Regions from separate parts of the Neobacillus sp. B24 genome, predicted to be linked through region 1. Evidence: riboswitches for the same ligand, from Rfam matches in the RefSeq annotation. Region 1 holds a riboswitch; the other holds the start of a gene.
What was found. A riboswitch is a leader RNA that binds a small molecule or an ion and turns the genes downstream of it on or off. The one in region 1 is predicted to bind FMN.
Positions count from the first base shown of each region.

Region 2: it holds a riboswitch for FMN, as region 1 does, so the genes downstream of both, ribD (bifunctional diaminohydroxyphosphoribosylaminopyrimidine deaminase/5-amino-6-(5-phosphoribosylamino)uracil reductase RibD) here and ACZ43M_RS19255 (ECF transporter S component) in region 1, are expected to answer to the same signal.

Region 1 is NZ_AP035777.1:3,887,642-3,893,831, reverse strand. It holds gene sigX (RNA polymerase sigma factor SigX) at 1-219, shown strand, start outside; gene ACZ43M_RS19265 (hypothetical protein) at 194-1,360, shown strand; gene ACZ43M_RS19260 (peptidoglycan DD-metalloendopeptidase family protein) at 1,527-2,276, shown strand; FMN riboswitch at 2,419-2,550, shown strand; gene ACZ43M_RS19255 (ECF transporter S component) at 2,722-3,285, shown strand; gene ACZ43M_RS19250 (ferredoxin) at 3,395-3,643, opposite strand; gene ACZ43M_RS19245 (YpbB family protein) at 3,887-4,933, shown strand; gene ACZ43M_RS19240 (RecQ family ATP-dependent DNA helicase) at 4,924-6,190, shown strand, end outside.
Region 2 is NZ_AP035777.1:2,307,700-2,313,889, reverse strand. It holds gene ribH (6,7-dimethyl-8-ribityllumazine synthase) at 1-128, opposite strand, end outside; gene ACZ43M_RS11440 (bifunctional 3,4-dihydroxy-2-butanone-4-phosphate synthase/GTP cyclohydrolase II) at 149-1,342, opposite strand; gene ribE (riboflavin synthase) at 1,367-2,020, opposite strand; gene ribD (bifunctional diaminohydroxyphosphoribosylaminopyrimidine deaminase/5-amino-6-(5-phosphoribosylamino)uracil reductase RibD) at 2,031-3,113, opposite strand; FMN riboswitch at 3,231-3,379, opposite strand; gene ACZ43M_RS11425 (GyrI-like domain-containing protein) at 3,470-3,937, opposite strand; gene ACZ43M_RS11420 (SDR family oxidoreductase) at 4,106-4,942, opposite strand; gene cspD (cold-shock protein CspD) at 5,070-5,270, opposite strand; gene ACZ43M_RS11410 (Cof-type HAD-IIB family hydrolase) at 5,357-6,094, opposite strand.

The DNA.
Region 1 (6,190 bases):
TATCAATGCTTGGATTATTGTACTGTCGATCAGCGCGCTGTCGTCATTCTCCGTTTTATTCACGATCTTTCGATTGCCGAAACTGCCGAGTCATTGGGCTGGACTGAAAGTAAAGTGAAAACAACCCAACATCGGGCATTAAAAGTGTTAAAGAAGCAAATGGAAAATTTTCATGTAAAGGAGGGACAGACTAGTGAAAAAGTCGGAGTGGAGCGATGAAGAGCTCATAGAACTAATACAGGAAATGCCGAAAATAGAAGACTATCGCCATCCGAGAGACATTTATCAAAACCTTCCGTTTAAACGGCGTAAAAAAATCCCTTGGCTTTTGCCAGGTATTGCAACTGCTGCGGCCTTATTTCTGTTTTTTATTTTAGTTCCCAAATTCATGGATAACAATCAATATTCTCGAGATAATGCTAAACAGGAAGCCACCCAAGATGCGAAGGTTGCCAGAGAGGATAACAATTCCAGCGGTATAGCAAATGGCGATGCACAGCAGGACCAAACATATACCATGGAAAAAGCACAGTTGAAAAATGAGGAAATTTCCACAACTGCAGTCTATGATGATGCGATAAAGGATGCCGCCGTGTTAACCTACTGGGTACCTGATGACCAGGCACAGAACCTGATCCCGATATCAACAATTGTCAATAACACAGATGGGAAAGATTGGTTGACACTCTTTAATGAAAATATGGCAAAACTTCAAGAAACAGAGTGGGGCTTGACTGATTATTATCCGCTCAAGGCATCCTTGAGTTATGACAAAACCGGTGAAAATATCATTGTTGACGTACCGGCAGGCCATCTATATGCCCAAGGCAGCGCAAATGAACTTGCCTTTATTAATTCAATAAATAATAATGTTGCTTCCAATAGCAGTGCCAAAATGATTAAATTTACCACAAACGGAGAATCCGGGCTTGAAATGGGCAACGATTATTATACCGAACTACCAGTTAATCCTGTGAAAAATCACGCCTACTTTTTTTATTATCCAAACGGAAAAGATGTACCATTTTTAGTACCTTCTCCAGAGCCATATAACGATATTCAGGCTGCATTACGAGCGATGGGCTCACCGATCGAACCACAAAATCTACAGGAAGTAACTCTGGTTATAGATGAGGTTTCAACCAGCGATCAAACATTAACGCTTACGTTTAAAGAAGATACAAATTTAAAAGTTGACCAAATGACCCTGTGGTCACTTGAGGCCATCCTGCTCACAGCAAAAGAATTCGGTTTTGAAAAAGTAATTGTCAATAATCCTCCTGTTGAAAAAATTGGACCTTTTGACCTTACACAAGAAATTAAAGTGCCTGTAGCCCCTAATTTGCGGGAAACAAAATAAATAAAAAATCAACCGCTTTGGTTGATTTTTTTATGTATAAAAAAGCAATACTCTCCAAATTATAACAAGTATGGTCGGACCATTCCTCTCTTGACCCATTGTTCTAAACGCGAGTAAGGCAACATATGGTGAGGAGAGGACAAGTATTAAGGAGGAATTTGGAAGAATGCGTGACTATTTGCGGAGGTTTATAATTGCCATCATTATGGCAATTTGTGTCAGCTTGTTATTTTTGGGTGGTCGGCACTCACAGGCTGCAGCTGCCGGGGAAGTAAAAGGAAAGGAACATTGGGTATGGCCAGCGGACGGGGTGATCTCCGATACATATGGAACAAGGCATGGCAACCACAAGGGAATTGATATTGCTGGAAATATGAATACTCCAATTCTTGCAGTTGAGGATGGACAAGTAGTCAAATCATACTACTCTACTACATATGGAAATGTTATTTTTATCAAACATCCAAGTAATTTTGTGACAGTGTACGCCCACTTGAACAAACGCCTTGTTACCGTAGGACAACCTATTAGACAGGGTGAGAAAATTGGGAATATGGGAAAAACCGGACGTGCTACCGGAACCCATCTTCATTTTGAAGCCCATCAACTTGAATGGCGATATGATAAAAGATTCGCATTCAATCCAGAAATGCTGTTAGGAAAAATGGCAGTAGGTGAAACCGTTCAGGGTGGAATCGCCGCAATGGGCAGAGATGTACTGGAGGCAAGTGCCCAATTAAGGCCATTGCTAGAAGAGGAAGCGCCTGTACCAGTGTCTGAACGTTATAGAGTGAAAAATGGCGATACGTTGTCTGCAATTGCTGTAAAAGTAAACGTCTCAGTCGCTAGAATAAAAGAACTTAACCACCTGACTTCAGACCTGATTATACCAAATCAAGTGTTAATTATTCACTGACCATTCCATTACCCGGAGGTATGTTTATACCTCCGGTTTTTCTAATTTCGTATTACTCGGAGAATTGTTACCTAATGTACAAAAATGTTTCACTTAACAAAACTGCCTTTTTCCAGTATAATAAAGTTGTAATTTCATATCGATCTATCTTCGGGGCAGGGTGTAATTCCCGACCGGCGGTATTAGAGTGTAACTCTTGAGCCCGCGAGCCGCTTTGGCAGGATTTGGTGAGATTCCAAAGCCGACAGTATAGTCTGGATGGGAGAAGATGGAGGTTCTGCAGACATTCGAAAAATTTTCTGTTTACGAATGTTTATTAAGCGTGCCTTTGTTTACTCCCTCAAGCGTTGCTTCTTGAGGGAGTTTTATTTTTAGGCGTGGTTTTGCTGAACCTCTCTTCCTAACGTGATGGATCAAAAAAAAGGAGAGAGGAAGAGTGAAAAAAATGAAAAACACAAAAGTTAAAGTAATGGTTTCTATTGCAATGTTGAGTAGTATTGCGTATTTATTAATGCTGCTAAACTTTCCGCTGCCACCATTCCAAGGTTTCCTGTTAGTTGATTTTAGTGATATACCGGGATTAATTGCAGCATTAGTTTTTGGTCCAGTTGCTGGAATTCTTGTTGAGTTATTCAAAAATCTGCTTGACTTTGTAATGAAAGGGAGTCCGACTGGCATTCCAGTAGGTCATATTGCAAATTTTGCAGCAGGAACGTTGTTTATTTTGCCGACATATTATATTTATAACAGATTAAAAACAAAAAAAGGCATGACGTTGGCTCTAATAGTCGGAACGATAACGATGGCAGTGATGATGAGTGTGTTAAATTACTTTTTCATTTTACCGGCATATACCACACTGATGGGATTACCTGATTTCCGCAGCTACGTTATACCGGGAATTTTGCCTTTTAATATTATTAAAGGAATTTTGATGTCCATTATTTTTATGCTGTTATTCGTTAGAATGCAGACATGGTTAAATAAAATTTCCACCGTAAAAAGTTAATGTATACGAAACAGGGGCTGTCAATTTACAGCCTCTGTTTTTTTATAAATATAATAAAAACCCGTCTATTTCAGACGGGTATCAGTAGCTTAAAGAGTTAACTTTTTAATTATTCAAATTTAGTTGGGTTGCCATCAAATGGCTCGTCAGCAACTTTAATCGAATCAGTTGGGCAGCCTTCAAATGCATCCATCATGTCATCGATTAATACATCCGGAATTTCAACGATTCCTTCGTTATCGTCAAGGGTTACAAATGCAATACCCTCATCGTCGTAATCGTAGATATCTGGAGCTGCAGCTCCGCATGCGCCACAAGCGATGCAAGTTTCCTTATCAACAATCGTATACTTTGCCATGAAAAAAATACCTCCCAGTAAAATAACAATATTATTGTTGCACATTTTCCAATTTGTAAAAAGGAAAACGCTTTTCTCATATCTATTGTAAGACTGAACCGATAACTTTTCAATAGAAAAAATGACTATCAACACGCTGAATGGTGTATTTCTCAAACTTCTACATTTTATGACAGCCAACATGGGAAATTCATGTTAAAATAAAAGGGAATTTGTCGTAGGAATAAAAGAGTGGTGATGAGTATGATGCAAATAGAAATAATCATCCTGCATTGTTTACGGAACATCAAGAATGAAAGAACAATTTATTCTATTTTTCACCTTCTAAAAGGAAAAAAATCATCCCAGACCATTCAAGATGCTCATCTATTTTCCATAAAACAATTTTTTGGTATTTTGGAGCCTTTATCACGGGAGGATTTTGAAGATATAATTGCTGGCATGCTTGATAAAGAACTGATTATGGACTGTGGCCGACAGAGGTTTATCCCTGCTCCGTCGGGTGAGTCAGCTTTGCAAAGATTTGGAATTCCCATTTATTTGAACGGTTGGGAGTATCATCAGATGACGGAGCCGGTATGGGAACGTTTATCCTTGCTAGTTCAAGTTGCTTCAAATCTTGAATATGGTGAGGCAAATTATATCCCTATTCAAAAAAGTCCACCCGTTCATGCCTGGATTAAGACAGTGCTAAAAGAATCTTTAGTTACAAGGAAAGAATTTAGCCGCCATTTATACGAGGAATTGACAAATTGCTTCAGTGGGGCAGAGGGAATGAACCCATCAGCTGTGGTGTTCCGTTTGACCGGATTTCAGCAAATTGGCTTAACCGCCGAGCAAGCGGCCAAAAAATTGAAACTAAATTTTTTAGATTATCTTCTCGAATTTATTCATTCTTTGCATTACATCATTCAAAAAATTAGAGCAAATCACGAGCAATACCCTTTACTGGCTTTTTTGCTTCAAGGATTTTCAGACAATGGCGAATTAACCATCTCATCACGAAAAACTTGGAATCTCTTAGTTCAAGGATATACGCCCGAGATGATAGCCAGATTAAGAAGTTTGAAACAGAGTACGATTGAAGATCACCTTGTCGAGTTCGCACTAAGCATCAATCATTTCCAAATTGATGATTATGTCGACCGAGAACTGCAGACTGAGATCTTAGAAATTTCACGTCAGCAAGGAACACGACAATTAAAAGTTATCAGGGATAACGTAAAAAGGGCAAGTTACTTTCAAATAAGGTTAGTGCTGGCGAAATATGGTGAGATAACATGGAATTAGAAGGCCTCTTATTAAAACACTTTGGTTTTCACAGTTTTAAAACGGGACAAAAAGAAGTGATTTCCTCCTTGCTTTCAGGGCAGCATACGATGGCTATGCTACCGACAGGTACCGGGAAATCACTTTGCTATCAGCTTCCGGGATATGTGTTCGACGGACAAATATTGATCGTCTCCCCGCTGCTTTCTCTCATGCAAGATCAAGTGGAGCAGTTTAAACGGTTTGGTGAAAAACGGGTTGTTGCTTTAAATTCCTTCCTGTCACTAGAGGAAAAAAATCGAGTCCTTCGCCACATAAGCAGGTATAAATTTATTTTTATCTCGCCGGAAATGCTGCGGATTCCCTATATTCTCGGAATCTTAGGGCAGATTAAGCTCTCCTTATTTGTTGTTGACGAGGCCCATTGTATTTCTCAGTGGGGTTATGATTTCCGCCCCGATTATTCTAAATTAGGAGAAATCCGCAATCAATTAGGTAATCCTTTAACCTTGGCATTGACTGCAACGGCCACAAAAAAAGTGCGTGAGGATATCATTCAATCCTTGGATTTGGACAATGTCACTAAGGTGATTGCGTCGATTGACCGTCCTAATATTGCCATCTGTGTAGAAGAAATTGCTGACTACAAGGATAAAGAAAGCCGCATCATAGACCTAGTAAGGAAACTGGAAAAACCAGGGGTTATTTATTTTTCCAGTAAAAAAGCCGCTGAACAAATGGCAGCTTTACTTGTAGAAAAAGGTATTTGTGAGGCTGGTTATTATCATGGAGGAATGGATCAAAATACAAGAGTATTGATTCAGGAGCAATTTATCCATAATCAGCTTGATGTCATCTGTGCGACTAGTGCATTTGGAATGGGAATAAACAAAGAAAATATACGCTTTGTCATTCACTATCACATGCCCATGCAAATAGAATCTTATATACAAGAAATGGGCCGGGCAGGCCGTGATGGCAATCCAAGTGTAGCCGTTTTATTATACTCACCTGGTGATGAACATCTGCCGCTCTCTCTTGTAGAGAGTGAATTGCCATCAGAACAGCAACTAGATTGGCTATTTTCCAGACTCTTCATGGAACAACGACAGTTGAACAAACAACTATTAATGAACAAGGAATTAAGGGAGCAGGGCGGCTTTTCTGAAGTGCAATGGCGTGTGATTATGGATTTGCTTCATCAATATTCCCATGCCGTATCGCTCGAGCAATTGCGGGAAAATGTTCGGGAATTTATTTTGAGCCGATTGACTGCAA
Region 2 (6,190 bases), 1.6 Mb from region 1:
CCATGTCTTTTCAATGCATCCTCAGCACCGCTCAATAACTTGCCTGTAATAAACTCATTAAAACGTCCGACAACAATCCCGACTTTAAGACCTGATCCTACTAAATTTCCTTCAAATATTTGTCCCATGTTACTATTCCTCCAATTTTTTAATAATATAAAAGGTGGCCAAGTTTATCATGCTTTGTCCTTAGGTAGCGTTCATTTTCTGGTTTCATTTCCATCTGCAGCGGCACCCGATCGACAACTTCAAGATCATAACCCTTCAATCCCTTGATTTTGCGAGGGTTATTGGTCAAGAGCATCATCTTTTTAATACCCAAGTCTTTTAGGATTTGTGCGCCAATGCCATATTCACGCAAGTCTGCGCCAAATCCCAGTTTTTCATTTGCTTCAACCGTATCATAGCCTTGCTCCTGCAGCTTGTAGGCACGCAGTTTATTCAAAAGTCCAATACCGCGTCCCTCCTGTCGCATATAGAGGAGGACCCCATTACCGGCCTTTTCAATTTGATTTAAGGCTGCATGCAGCTGTGGACCGCAGTCACAGCGATAAGAACCGAACACATCCCCAGTCAGGCATTCGGAATGGACGCGGACAAGAATTGGCAGCTCCGGATCGATTTCTCCTTTTACCAGGGCGACATGCTCTTTATCATCCACCAGATTCGAATATCCAACCGCTTTAAATTCGCCAAATTCTGTCGGCAGCTTTATTTCTACTTCACGCTTAACTAATTTGTCCTTTTTGTTCCGATATTCAATTAAATCTTTAATCGTTATCATTTTCAGGTTAAGTTTATCGGCAATTTTTCTTAGTTGGGGAACACGTGCCATCGTGCCATCCTCATTCATGATTTCACATATGACTCCCGCTGGTTTCGCCCCGCATAACTTTGCCAGGTCGACTGCCGCTTCAGTATGTCCCGTTCTTCTTAGGACTCCACCTTTTTTCGCAATAAGCGGGAAAATATGCCCCGGTCGTTTAAAATCTACAGCCTTGGCTTCCGGGTCGAGCATGCTCAAAACAGTTCCAGACCGTTCAAAGGCCGATATCCCCGTGGTGGAAAGCTTATGGTCAATACTTACCGTAAAGGCAGTTCCATGAGGATCAGTGTTTTTTGACACCATCGGAAATAAATCGAGTTTTTGCGCCAGCTCTTCCTCAACTGGAACACATAAAAGTCCTCGCCCATGAGTTACCATCAAGTTAATGACTTCTGGGGTGGCCTTTTCCGCCAGAGATACAAAATCCCCTTCATTTTCTCTGTCCTCATCATCACATACAATGATGACTTTTCCTTGTTTTAACTCATCCAGTGCGTCCACAATGGAATCAAACATGCCTCATCACTCCTTCTCTCGAGTTCAAAAACCATTTTCTTCTAAAAACTTGGCGGTAATTCCGGATTTAGATTGTAGCTGGTTCTTAGTTTGATTTTTTAAAAAATGACCGACATATTTGCCAATCATGTCGCATTCCAGGTTGACGATATCGCCAGTACCCTTCTGCCCCAATACGGTTTCCGACAACGTATGGGGGATCAGAGACAGAGTAAAGCTATTCTCCGATACGCCGAAAACCGTCAAGCTTGTCCCGTCCACGGCAATTGAGCCCCGTTGAATCACGTATTGCAATAACTCAGAGGCTGTTTCAATTTCATAATAAACAGCATTCTCAAGTGCTTCCTTGCTCATAATGATTCCAGTGCCATCGATATGACCGCTGACAAAATGCCCGCCAAACCGGCCGCCTGCTCCCATCGCCCGTTCTAGATTTACTTTAGATCCGCGAGTTAATGTTTGTAAGCTTGTCGCCTTAACCGTTTCCGGCATAACATCAACGGTAAAGCGAGTTCCCGTGAAAGATGTAACCGTCAGGCACACACCGTTCACGGCAATGCTGTCACCAAGATGAACGTCCTCCAAGACTTTTTTTGCCGTGATTGTCATAACAAAGGATTTTCCCGTGCGCTGAATATTTTCCATTATTCCAATTTCTTCAATTATTCCGGTAAACATACACCTTCTCCTATCTTGGTTCCGCTATGACCCTGATGTCCGAGCCAATTATGTCCACGTGCCGAAACGTTAAATCAACCACATCCGACATGTTTGGGATCCCTTCACCGCCAACTGAACTGGGAGCAAGTTTGCCGCCGATCAGTTTTGGGGCAATATAAGCGATTATTTGCTGAAAAGCTTTTTCTTTTAAAAAACTGCCATGTACTTCGGCACCGCCCTCGACAAAGACAGAACTGATTCCGCGCTGTCCCAACACCTCCAGCATGTCTTTGATACAAATTAGGCTATTGTCCATTTTTATTATTTCAATTCCTGCTTTACGGAATACCGCCTCTCGATTTTCATCAACCTCACCACCGGTAATGATCCAAGTAGGCGCTTGGTTATCGGTAATGATATTGGCGTCAATCGGTGTCCTTAATTTGGTATCAATGATGATGCGGATGGGATTTTTTCCACCTGAGGGCAGTCTTGTTGTTAACGTTGGATTATCTTTTATAACGGTATTGACTCCAACTAATATCGCATCATGAATATGGCGGAATTGATGGACATCTTTCCGTGCTGCTTCTCCGGTAATCCACTTGCTTTCTCCTGTGGCCGTAGCGGTTTTCCCATCCAGGCTGACTGCATATTTCAAGGTCACGAATGGCAGCCCCGTTTGGATGTTATAAAAAAACACCTTGTTTAAATCCTGGGCTTCCTGCTGTAATAAGCCAACTTCAACCTGGATTCCGGCCTGCCTCATCATTTCAATTCCCCGCCCGGCAACCTGGGGATTGGGGTCGGTGGTGGCTACAAAGACTTTTTTAATTCCGGTTTTGATAACCAAATTCGAGCAAGGCGGTGTTTTGCCGAAATGACTGCATGGTTCAAGTGTGACATAAAGGGTGGCATCTTTTGCTTTATCGCCGGCCATGCGAATAGCGTGTACTTCAGCGTGGGGCTCACCAGCTTTCAAATGGGCCCCCATCCCAATGATTTGATTGTCCTTTACAACAACGGCCCCAACTACCGGATTGGGTGTTGTTTGCCCTAATGTTCCTTTGGCAAAGGTTAATGCCAAATTCATGTAGTGTGTATCATCCATTTTTCCTGCTCCTTTACACGAAAAAAACCCCTGAAGTATTCCTTCAGGGGTTAGAAAAATGACAATAACAAACTAAGGCTTAAAAATAAGCATTTTTTTGCAAATTTTTAAACCTGTCTTATCCTTCTCCCATCCAGACTTTAACTGTCGGCTCCGGAATTACACCAGATCCACCGTTTAACCAAAGGTTAACCGGGTCACGGACTAAGAAGCTATATTGCTTCATCACCGCCGGTTCGGAATTTCACCGCACCCCGAAGGAATATTCAATTAAATATGTATAGTATACCCTATTAAGATTTAAATAGGAAATGAAATGCATAAAAGAGAAGGCAAAGCCTCCTCCATTCTATAATCTATTTATATACTCTTACCGGCAAATATATTTCGAAACGAAGATTGCCGTCAGCGTTTTGATGCTTAAATTCCTCTTTGTATATTTCCAGACTTAGGGCATTCTGATCTTGTTCATAACCGTATTCCTGCATCCACTTAAACATTTGCAGGTATGTATTTTCAACGTCCTCGGGTCTTCCAACATGAGTAGAAAACACATAATTCTTTGGTGGTATTGTGAAACCAATCATACCATCAGGAACCTGCTCAATTTTTTCGACAGGAGCGGTCACATAATAGGTAAATTCTGTTTCCCTGCTATGAAAGGGCGCAATCAACACTGGTTCCTCCGCCTTATGCGGAATTTCCTCAAGACGCTGCTCTAATTCCGTAAACATACCGGGAATCGTACTTGTTTGAGAATACGTCCCATTCCAGCTAATACCTACTACTTTTAGACTATCTTTTTCTACTACTTTTATATCCATGTAAAGCCCCCCCTTTTGTACTATCTTATTTTTATAATTCTCATAATATCCGCAAAATCCTGCTAAAAGAATTCGACTTTTTTCTATATTCGCTATTTTAGAAAAATTTGGTATAATTTAACATTTATGATTGAATTGGCTACTAGAGAAAATAAAGGGGTCATTGGTTCATTTTGGAAGCCTTTTTGAAAAAATAGCTTCCCACCGTTTCCAAGGGAGAAGGTTTTTTAGGATAATGATACTTTTGACTCCTTTACCGATTGGATAGCGAAGGGATGGGGCTTTCATTATTGCAACTTCGGCGATTTTATTTGCTACTTCCTGTGGGTCCCCATACTGGTCAGCACTCGACTCAATATACTTTTCAAGATTTCTCATCAATGTAAAGTAAGGCGATTCTTCTGGGGAACTGGTGACCTGTTTTCCGGAAGTCCATATATTTGTTTTGTAAGATCCAGGTTCAATTAACACAACATCTACACCAAAAGGCTTCATTTCCAGGCGGAGGCTTTCACTCCACCCCTCCAGTGCATGTTTGGAGGCGACATATGGCGATAATCCTGGGAACGCAACAATTCCGCTGATGCTGCTTACGTTTATGATTTTTCCCTGTCTTTGGGTCCGCATAAACGGCAGCACAGTCTTCGTTACAGCGATTACCCCGAAAACGTTCGTTTCAAATTGCTTTCTGTATTCATCGGCGGAGAGTTCCTCGACAAACCCTCCTGCCGCGTATCCGGCGTTATTCACAAGGACATCAACCCTGCCGAGTGATTCTAGCAGCGGTTTTAATGTCGTTACTGAAGCTTCTGAGGTGACATCGAGTTCATGGATGATGATTCTTCGTTCCAGGTTTTGGTCCGCTGCTTGTGTTAATAATTTCTGACCTTTAGCAGGATTACGCATTGTTGCCACCACTTTGAATCCTTCTCGAGCCAGCGCCAATGTCGTGAGCAGTCCAAATCCACTCGAAGCTCCGGTAACTATTGCAATTCGTTCGTTCATACATGCCGCCTCCTTTTTTTCTATTATAGAATGATTTAGGGGCGAACGCGGATATAATTGTCCTAAAAACGATAATTACCCATTTAAAAAAACAGACCCCACAATGGAGTCTGTTTGATTAAGAACCTTAACCTTTACGAACATTAACAGCCTGGGGCCCGCGTTGTCCATTTTCAATCTCAAATGTAACCTCTTGACCCTCTTCCAAAGATTTGTACCCTTCTCCTTGAATCGCGGAGAAATGGACAAATACATCATCGCCGCCCTCACGTTCAATAAAGCCAAAGCCCTTTTCACTGTTAAACCATTTTACCTTGCCATGTTCCATTTTAATGTAGCCTCCCACGTGTAAATAAGCATTCAAAAAATGCTTATTTATAGGCTTCCCGTTTCAATTATTTTTATACCGAAAAATTAATCTTCTGTTAATACCCATTTCCGAATAGCCTTGGCCACTCCATCTTCTTCATTTGAAGCGGTAACCCAATCGGCAGCTTCTTTCACGGTGTCCTGTGCATTTCCCATGGCCACACCGACACCAGCCTCAACGATCATCGCTAAATCATTCAAACTGTCTCCAACCGCCATGACATTTTTCATTTCTATGCCCAGTCGGCTGCAGACAATTTCGAGGCCTTTTGCTTTGCTGATGCCAATAGGGTTTACCTCGATATTTTTCAAAGTGGAATTACTCAGTTCGAATTCCCCTTTTGCCTTAAGCTCATTCGAAATGAGTTCTCTTGCGGCATCGTCATCAACGTTAAAACCGAATTTCAACCATTCAACAGTATATAAATCCTCCGGCATTTCATTATGCCAGCTTCGCTCCGTATCGATTGCCCAGAAGGTCGCACCATGCTCGCGAGCCAGCTTGAGCATCCATTCAATACGGTCGGTTTTGAGCAAATTTCGTTCAACCAATTCGCGTTTCTCATCCCATATTTCGCTGCCGTTGACTGTTACCAAGTAAGAAGCAAGCCCTAATTCATCAGCATGCGGCCTGCAATGATGAATGGGTCTTCCTGTACTAAGCACAACATGAATCCCTCTATCTTGCGCTTCCTTAATTGCTTGGCGATTTGCCTCTGTTATTTCATGATTTTCATTTAACAATGTTCCATCCATATCAAGCGCAATTAATTTTATCTCCATAGCTTCCTTTATGTCCCCCTTTTGAAAATTTCCATATACAAGCTTACCATGTTTATTATTTAAGAATCAAAAATTGCACTCAGTTAACATAATGTA